DNA from 2 places in the Bradyrhizobium sp. F1.4.3 genome. Region 1 is predicted to be linked to the other one. Evidence: predicted binding sites of a transcription regulator. Region 1 holds the regulator's gene; the other holds the start of a gene.
The links. The regulator PhoB, encoded in region 1, activates phosphate uptake and scavenging genes when phosphate is short. The targets are predictions, from matches to a motif close to TGTCATNNANCTGTCAT.

Region 1 (3,679 bases):
AGCAGCTGGCCTGGAGCGGGGCGCTGCTCATCACCCTGACCGTGCTTGCCCTTAACATTGGCGCGCGCATCCTTGGCGCCGAGAGGACCGCAAAATGAGTGATCTTTCCGTATCAATGAGCGCGGCCGGCGGGCTTCCCCAGACGCCAACGCTGCCCGAGGCGCCGGCCAAGGTGACGGTGCGCAATCTCAATTTCTATTACGGCGAGCACCATGCGCTGAAGAACATCAACCTGGCGCTCGGCACCAACCGCGTCACGGCGTTCATCGGCCCGTCGGGCTGCGGCAAGTCGACCCTGCTGCGCATCTTCAACCGGATGTACGATCTCTATCCGGGCCAGCGTGCCACCGGTCAGCTCATGCTCGACCAGACCAACATCCTCGACACCAAGCTCGACCTCAATCTGCTGCGCGCGCGGGTCGGCATGGTGTTCCAGAAGCCGACGCCGTTCCCGATGACGATCTACGAGAACATCGCCTTCGGCATCCGCCTCTATGAGAAGATCTCGAAGTCGGAGATGGACGGCCGTGTCGAGAAGGCGCTGCGGGGCGGCGCGCTCTGGAACGAGGTCAAGGACAAGCTCAACGCCTCCGGGCTGTCGCTCTCCGGCGGCCAGCAGCAGCGCCTCTGCATCGCCCGCACGGTCGCGGTGCGGCCCGAGGTGATTCTGTTCGACGAGCCCTGCTCGGCGCTCGATCCGATCTCGACCGCCAAGGTCGAGGAGCTGATTCAGGAATTGTCCGAGAACTACACGATCGCGATCGTCACCCACAACATGCAGCAGGCGGCACGCGTCTCCGACAAGACCGCCTTCATGTATCTCGGCGAGCTGATCGAGTTCGACGACACCAGCAAGATCTTTACCTCGCCGACCGATCGGCGCACGCAGGACTACATCACCGGCCGCTTCGGCTGAGGAGACAGGACATGGGTTCCGAACATACCGCAAAGGCCTTCGACACCGACCTCCAGGAACTCACTCGGCTGGTCGCCGAGATGGGCGGCCTCGCCGAGCGCATGATCGTCGATTCCGTCGATGCGCTGATCCGCCGCGACGTCCCGCTCGGCCAGCGCGTGGTCGCAACCGACGTCGAGATCGACGCGCTTCAGAAGAAGATCGAGGAGCGCGCCGTGCTCACCATCGCGCGCCGCCAGCCGATGGCGATCGACCTGCGCGAGATCGTCGGTGCGATGCGCGTCGCGACCGATCTCGAGCGCATTGGCGACCTCGCCAAGAACATGGGCAAGCGCGTCGCGGCGCTGGAGACCGATTTTCATCCGCTCAAGCTGTTCCGCGGCCTCGAGCACATGACCGACCTCGTGCAGCAGCAGGTCAAATCGGTGCTGGACGCCTATGCCGCGCACGACCTGCCGGCGGCGATGGCGGTGTGGAAGGGCGACGAGGAAGTCGACGCCATCTGCACCTCGCTGTTCCGCGAGCTCCTTACCTACATGATGGAGGATCCGCGCAACATCTCGTTCTGTATCCACCTGATGTTCTGCGCCAAGAACATCGAGCGGATCGGTGACCACGCCACCAATATCGCCGAGACCGTGTTCTACATGATCGAAGGTCAGGCGATGACCGACAAACGCCCGAAGGGTGATATGACGACCTTCGCCACGACGGTTCCGAATACTTGAACACTTAAGGAGCGACGACCCGATGGGCGCACGCATTATGGTGGTTGAGGATGAGGAAGCTCTCACCGAGCTGCTTCGCTACAACCTGGAAGGCGACGGCTATGACGTCGAGACGGTGATGCGCGGCGACGACGCCGACACCCGCCTCAAGGAGCACATCCCCGACCTGATCGTGCTCGACTGGATGCTGCCGGGCCTCTCCGGGATCGAGTTGTGCCGGCGCTTGCGTGCCCGGTCCGACACCAAGCAGCTCCCGATCATCATGCTCACCGCGCGCGGCGAGGAGAGCGAGCGGGTGCGCGGACTTGCGACCGGGGCCGACGACTACATCGTCAAGCCGTTCTCGGTGCCGGAGCTCCTGGCACGCGTGAAGGGACTGCTCAGGCGCGCAAGCCCCGAGCGGCTCGCCACCGTACTGGCTTTTGGCGACATCGAGCTCGACCGGGAAAAACGCCGCGTGGCGCGCTCGGGCCGGCCGATCGATCTCGGCCCGACCGAATATCGCCTGCTCGAGTTCTTCCTGGAGCATCCCGGCCGCGTGTTCTCGCGCGAGCAGTTGCTCGACAGTGTCTGGGGTCGTGACATCTACATCGACGAGCGCACCGTCGACGTGCATATCGGCCGCCTGCGCAAGCTGCTCAATCTCGGCCGCGAGCAGGACCCGATCCGCACCGTGCGCGGCGCGGGCTATGCGCTAGATGATCGCTTTGCGAAGGCGGAGCAGGCGTAAGGCTGGGGGCGTTGTGTTAGCGGATTGCAGCCACGTTCTCAGTGTCGTCCCGGACAAGCGTAAGCGCAGATCCGGGACCCATAACCACAGGGCGTAGTTGTTGCGCGAAGAAGGTAACCCCGAGTCTCCGTAGCCACATCTTGCAGTGGCTATGGGTCCCGGATCTGCGCGCGCTTAGGGCGCGCTTGTCCGGGACGACATCGAGTTTGCTGGGCCGTCATCGTGTGACGGCTCCATCTTGATTTCAGAACTGACTCACCGCGCGGGCTTCGGTGCCGCCCGTCGGCGATCCGCCGCCGGCTGGTACGCGACGCGCGAATGCTGGGCGCAATAGGGCAGGCCGGAGAGCGCCTTGCCGCCGCAGAAGAAGAAATCCGGGCTCGAAGGATCGCCGACCGGCCAGTGGCAGGTCGCCTCGTTCAATTCGAGCAGCGACAGCCGCTGGCTCATCGGCACCACGTTGTCGTAGGTGACCGGATCAGGCTCCACCTCGACCTCGAAGGCCTGCGCCAGCGCGGTGTTGCCGCGCGCGATCGGCCGGGTCACCCGCATCATGTGCTGCGCGGGACGCGCCTTGCGCGGCCTCGGCGCCGCCGAAGACGGGCTCTTGGCGCGGCCGGACAACCCGAGCCTGTGCACCTTGCCGATCACGGCGTTGCGGGTCACATTGCCGAGCTCGGCTGCGATCTGGCTGGCCGAAAGTCCGGCCTCCCAGAGCTTTTTCAGCTGTTCGACGCGATCGTCGGACCAGGTCAAAACCGTCATTGCACCCTTTCCTTCGTCGCGCGCCTGCCATTCTGGGGCTGCACAACGAATGCCTAAGCCTCGAAAAACCCGTGCCGTCAGAATCCCTTAAGGCTCGCCGGGCGCGCCAATAACGCCCGAACGTTTACGCCGGTACATGAGGACCTAGAGGATCAGAACTGCTGCACGAGATGTCGTATCTGACAAGCCAAACGCTACAATATGGCGTGACTCGCGCGCAAGAGTCCGCCGACTCGCTTCCACATGTTCCGTGGCCAAAACCCCGCAAATTCGTCACCGCAAGACTACGGATTCAGCGTTTCGCGAGGCTTTCCGGGCGGCATTGACACCCGTGGTGCCAAGCATAAGATGGTGGTGCGTGCCGCCCTTAAAAGGCGGCACGTTTCGTTTTCCGGGCCAGTCAATGGTGCGCTGCGTGAAGCACGTACAGGCTGTCCTCAACACCCAAGTGACCGTCATGACCAACAGCGCAGCGCCGCATTTGCTCCCCGTTTTCGCCAGGACCGATCTCGGTTTCGAACGCGGCGAGGGCTGCTGGCT
Region 2 (3,679 bases), on a different contig from region 1:
TTCTGATCGAGGCGGTGAAACAGCACGCGCAATCCAGTCAGCTGACGATGCAGCCTGACACAGGTGCGGCGCAATCGGCCGAGCGCGCGGCGCATCTCCGGCTTGGCGTCGTCGGCGAGAATCCGTTCCTCGATGCCGTCGATCTCCTGCCCGAGCTTGTCGGCCATCCGGTCCAGCGTGTCGGCGACCTCATCGACGATCTTCTCTAGGAGATGGGCGACGTTGTCGACGCGGTAACCGCCTTCAAGCACACGGCGCGTGGCATCGGCCGAGCACAGCGCCTGGTGGCGGCCGCTGATCAGGAGATGCTCGGTCATGGCGAAGCGCAGGAACGCAGTCTCTTCCGTCGCACTGTCGATGTCGCGCACGAGATCGGAGAATACGCCGTAGACGCAGTGGTCGATGACGTGAAGCTGCTGGAACGTATCGTTCGAGAGCAGCAGCTCGCGCGCGAGCGGCGGCAGGCTGGATTCCGCGATCCAGGGACGGACGCGCGCATCGGTCAGGTTGAAGTGCAGCCAGAGCCGGCCGTCATGACTGAACTCGATCGGCCGGTCGATTGGCAGCGCCTCGGCGCTGCCGTCACTGTGCAGCCGGAACGCCCAGACCAGGCCGGGAGTGGCTGGCATAGCATCCGATATCGCGCTGACACGCTTTGCCGGCTCGGCCATGCTCACCCCCACGTCGATGCAGCCCGATTCCGGGGGCTGTCGGCAGCCTGCTCCGGATCTCTCGGGGTAGTCAATTACGCCAGTGTTACAGTTTGATGATGGGGCGCCCTACTCTGCGGCCAGCCCTGTCGCGGCCGCCGCATCGGCCTCCTTGACATAGTCGTGCACGACGCGGCCGAACGGCAGCGTCAAATCGGCGATGTAGTGATGCGCGCCGATGCACCGGCGGACCGGGAAATCCGCGACCGGCGCATTCACATGCGGCACCAGATGCAGACGGCCGGGTCCCATCCATGAGCCCTTCGGCACGATGTCGATGAGGTTGATCGCGACGAGCTGGCAGACCTCGAGACGGCCGTCGACGCCCGGGATCATTTTCAGATTCACTTGCGTCTTCGACAGCGTAGCGCGGGTGAGATCGCCGTTGCCGGCCATGCTCTCGTGCTTGTAGCCCATCGTGCCCATGGCGACGAGCTGGCCGGCATATTCCAGCGAGCCGGTCAGCGTATCCTTGACGATCTCGAGCTTGGGATGGGCGTATTTCTTGGGAAAGCCCCAGATCTCGCGGCCCGCCGCAATCGGCGGATCGTCGTCGAGATACATCTGCGAGACGAAGTTGACCTCCTCGCCGTGCAGGCGCGCCGGGATCACCAGACCGGACTCGGTGTAGCTGCCGAAGCCGGAGGAGTCCGGCATCTTGATCCACTCGTAGTGCACGATCGGCTGGTCGATCGGCTCCAGTGGTTCAGGCAGGCCGGCGCGGATCAGGTCCGGATCGGTCTCGTAGGTGATGACGAGGAATTCGCGGTTGACGAAGCGATAGGGGCCGGCCGGATAGCTCGGCCCCGCCGCCGGCATGGACGGAAGTCTCAGCAAATCTTCCCTGCGCATCGCTGGTCTCCTGTGTGATGTCTGTGATGCCTGCCCGGCGGCACTGAAGCTTATCCAAATTGCTAGCCGCCGTCATTGACCGCGATGTGAAGGATTTCCGTCAGCCGCACGACCCATTGCCATTCCCGCTGCAGTTGACGTGCATGCCGACGATGCATCGATGCCCGCTTTGTCATCACACCGTCACTGCGGGACGCAATCGTTTGGAAAAGCAGGAGGCATCACCATGGACGCCCGCACGTCGCAACCGACCCACCAGACGCGTCAGCCTCTCGCGCGGGGCTGGCGCCCCGAGCGTTGCGATCGCGTCGCGCTGGTGCTGCAAGGCGGCGGCGCGCTCGGCGCCTACCAGGCCGGCGTCTATCAGGCGCTGCACGAGGCCGGCATCGAGCCCGACTGGGTCTGCGGCGTCTCGATCGGCGCGATCAACTCCGCCATCATCGCCGGCAACAAGCCGGGGAAGCGGCTCGACCAGCTTCGCATCTTCTGGGAGCGCATCACCAACCGCAAGATCTGGAACTACACGCCCGACGGCGACGTCTTCCGGCAATGGCGCAACCTCTATAGCTCCTGGATGACGTCCGCGATGGGCCAGCCGGGCTTCTTCAGCCCGCATCAGGTCAATCCCTGGTTCAGCCCGGTCGGCGCCAGGACCGCGACCAGCTATTACGACACCGCGCCGCTCAAGGAGAGCCTGCTGGAGCTCGTTGATTTCGATCTCATCAACGAGAAGAAGGTCCGCTTCGCGGTCGGCGCGGTCAACGTGCTCTCAGGCAACTTCATCTATTTCGACAACGCCCATGACGAGATCGAGCCGGAGCACATCATGGCCTCCGGCGCGCTGCCGCCGGCGCTGCCGATGGTGCGGATCGGCACCGATCATTTCTGGGACGGCGGCATCGTCTCCAACACGCCCCTCCAGCATTTGCTCGACCAGGAGGACGCGCTCAATTCGCTGGTGTTCCAGGTCGACCTGTTCAGCGCCCGTGGCGTGCTGCCGCGCTCGATCCAGGACGTGATGGCCCGCCACAAGGACATCATGTATTCCTCGCGCACCCGCCACAACACCGACGTCTATCGCCGGACCCACAATCTCAAGGTCCAGCTCTACAAGGCCTTGGCGAAGGTCCCCGACGAGCACCTGTCCGACGAGGATCGTAGCCTCAAGATGAGCCTGCGCAACATGCCGGAGATCGCGATCCTGCATTTGATCTACCAGCAGAAGGCCTATGAGGGCGACGCCAAGGACCACGAGTTCTCGGGCACCTCGATGCGCGAGCACTGGACAAGCGGCTACGAGGACACCAAGCGCACACTGAAGCGCCGCGACTGGATCAAGATGCCCGACGAAGGCATGGGGCTGGTGGTGCACGATGTACACCGGGAGACGGAGAGCGCGTAAGGCGCGCCCTCCGCGGGACGGCTAAAACAAAAAACGCGAAAACAACCCCATGCACAGTAGCCGGCGGCTGGTGGATCAATGACTTAGCGCGTACGCAAGGCGGTTTGACTCGTCGGGCAAAACAGGAGCAGCATGCTATCTCAGTGCAATACCCAAGACGCCGATGCCCTGCCCGACATTGATGCCGGAAATCTTGCTTAAATCGTCGCGCCGCGCGGGTTGACGACCGTATAACCTCGCAATGAACGCGCATGCATTCTTGTCGCATGTCCGCCTGAGTTGGCATCATACGCCATCCAGGTGTCTCCTCCGAGATGCTGCTCCAGGACGAAGACGTGCCCGCGTCGTGCCGCAACCATTCCCGGCGCCGGCGATGTTCGCGGAAAGCGTAGCCAGTTGGCCGCGAGATTCAATTCCGGCACGATACGACCAAACACGCGGAGCGCCGCGCCGCAGCCGCAGAAAGACGATGGGCAACCGGCCGGTCGAGCGCCGACGATGCGACCGCCCGACACGTTCGCCACCGTGGCGGCGCTACCAGCATCTGTCACCGTGAGTTGCGTCGAACGGTACGCTTGTAGTGAGTTCCTGGAAACTCGCTCGCGGCGCGTTTGCGAATACGAGAAGTCGCAGGGCATGGTCACATTGCATCCGGCAGCTTGTTGAAGGCGGTAAGGTCGTGCTTCAGAAGCGATAGAGCTAACGATAAAAAACA

Region 2: the regulator PhoB is predicted to act here: its motif matches at 1,733-1,749, upstream of ABIB73_RS04075 (acetoacetate decarboxylase).

What each region holds. Positions count from the first base shown of each region.
Region 1 covers NZ_JBEPRN010000008.1:94,072-97,750, forward strand. The annotation lists gene pstA (phosphate ABC transporter permease PstA) at 1-98, shown strand, start outside; gene pstB (phosphate ABC transporter ATP-binding protein PstB) at 95-916, shown strand; gene phoU (phosphate signaling complex protein PhoU) at 928-1,644, shown strand; gene phoB (phosphate regulon transcriptional regulator PhoB) at 1,667-2,374, shown strand; gene ABIB73_RS21555 (GcrA family cell cycle regulator) at 2,630-3,139, opposite strand; gene ABIB73_RS21560 (aspartate aminotransferase family protein) at 3,597-3,679, shown strand, end outside.
Region 2 covers NZ_JBEPRN010000001.1:819,294-822,972, forward strand. The annotation lists gene ABIB73_RS04070 (transporter) at 1-671, opposite strand, end outside; gene ABIB73_RS04075 (acetoacetate decarboxylase) at 780-1,562, opposite strand; gene ABIB73_RS04080 (patatin-like phospholipase family protein) at 1,789-2,964, shown strand; gene ABIB73_RS04085 (hypothetical protein) at 3,162-3,679, opposite strand, start outside.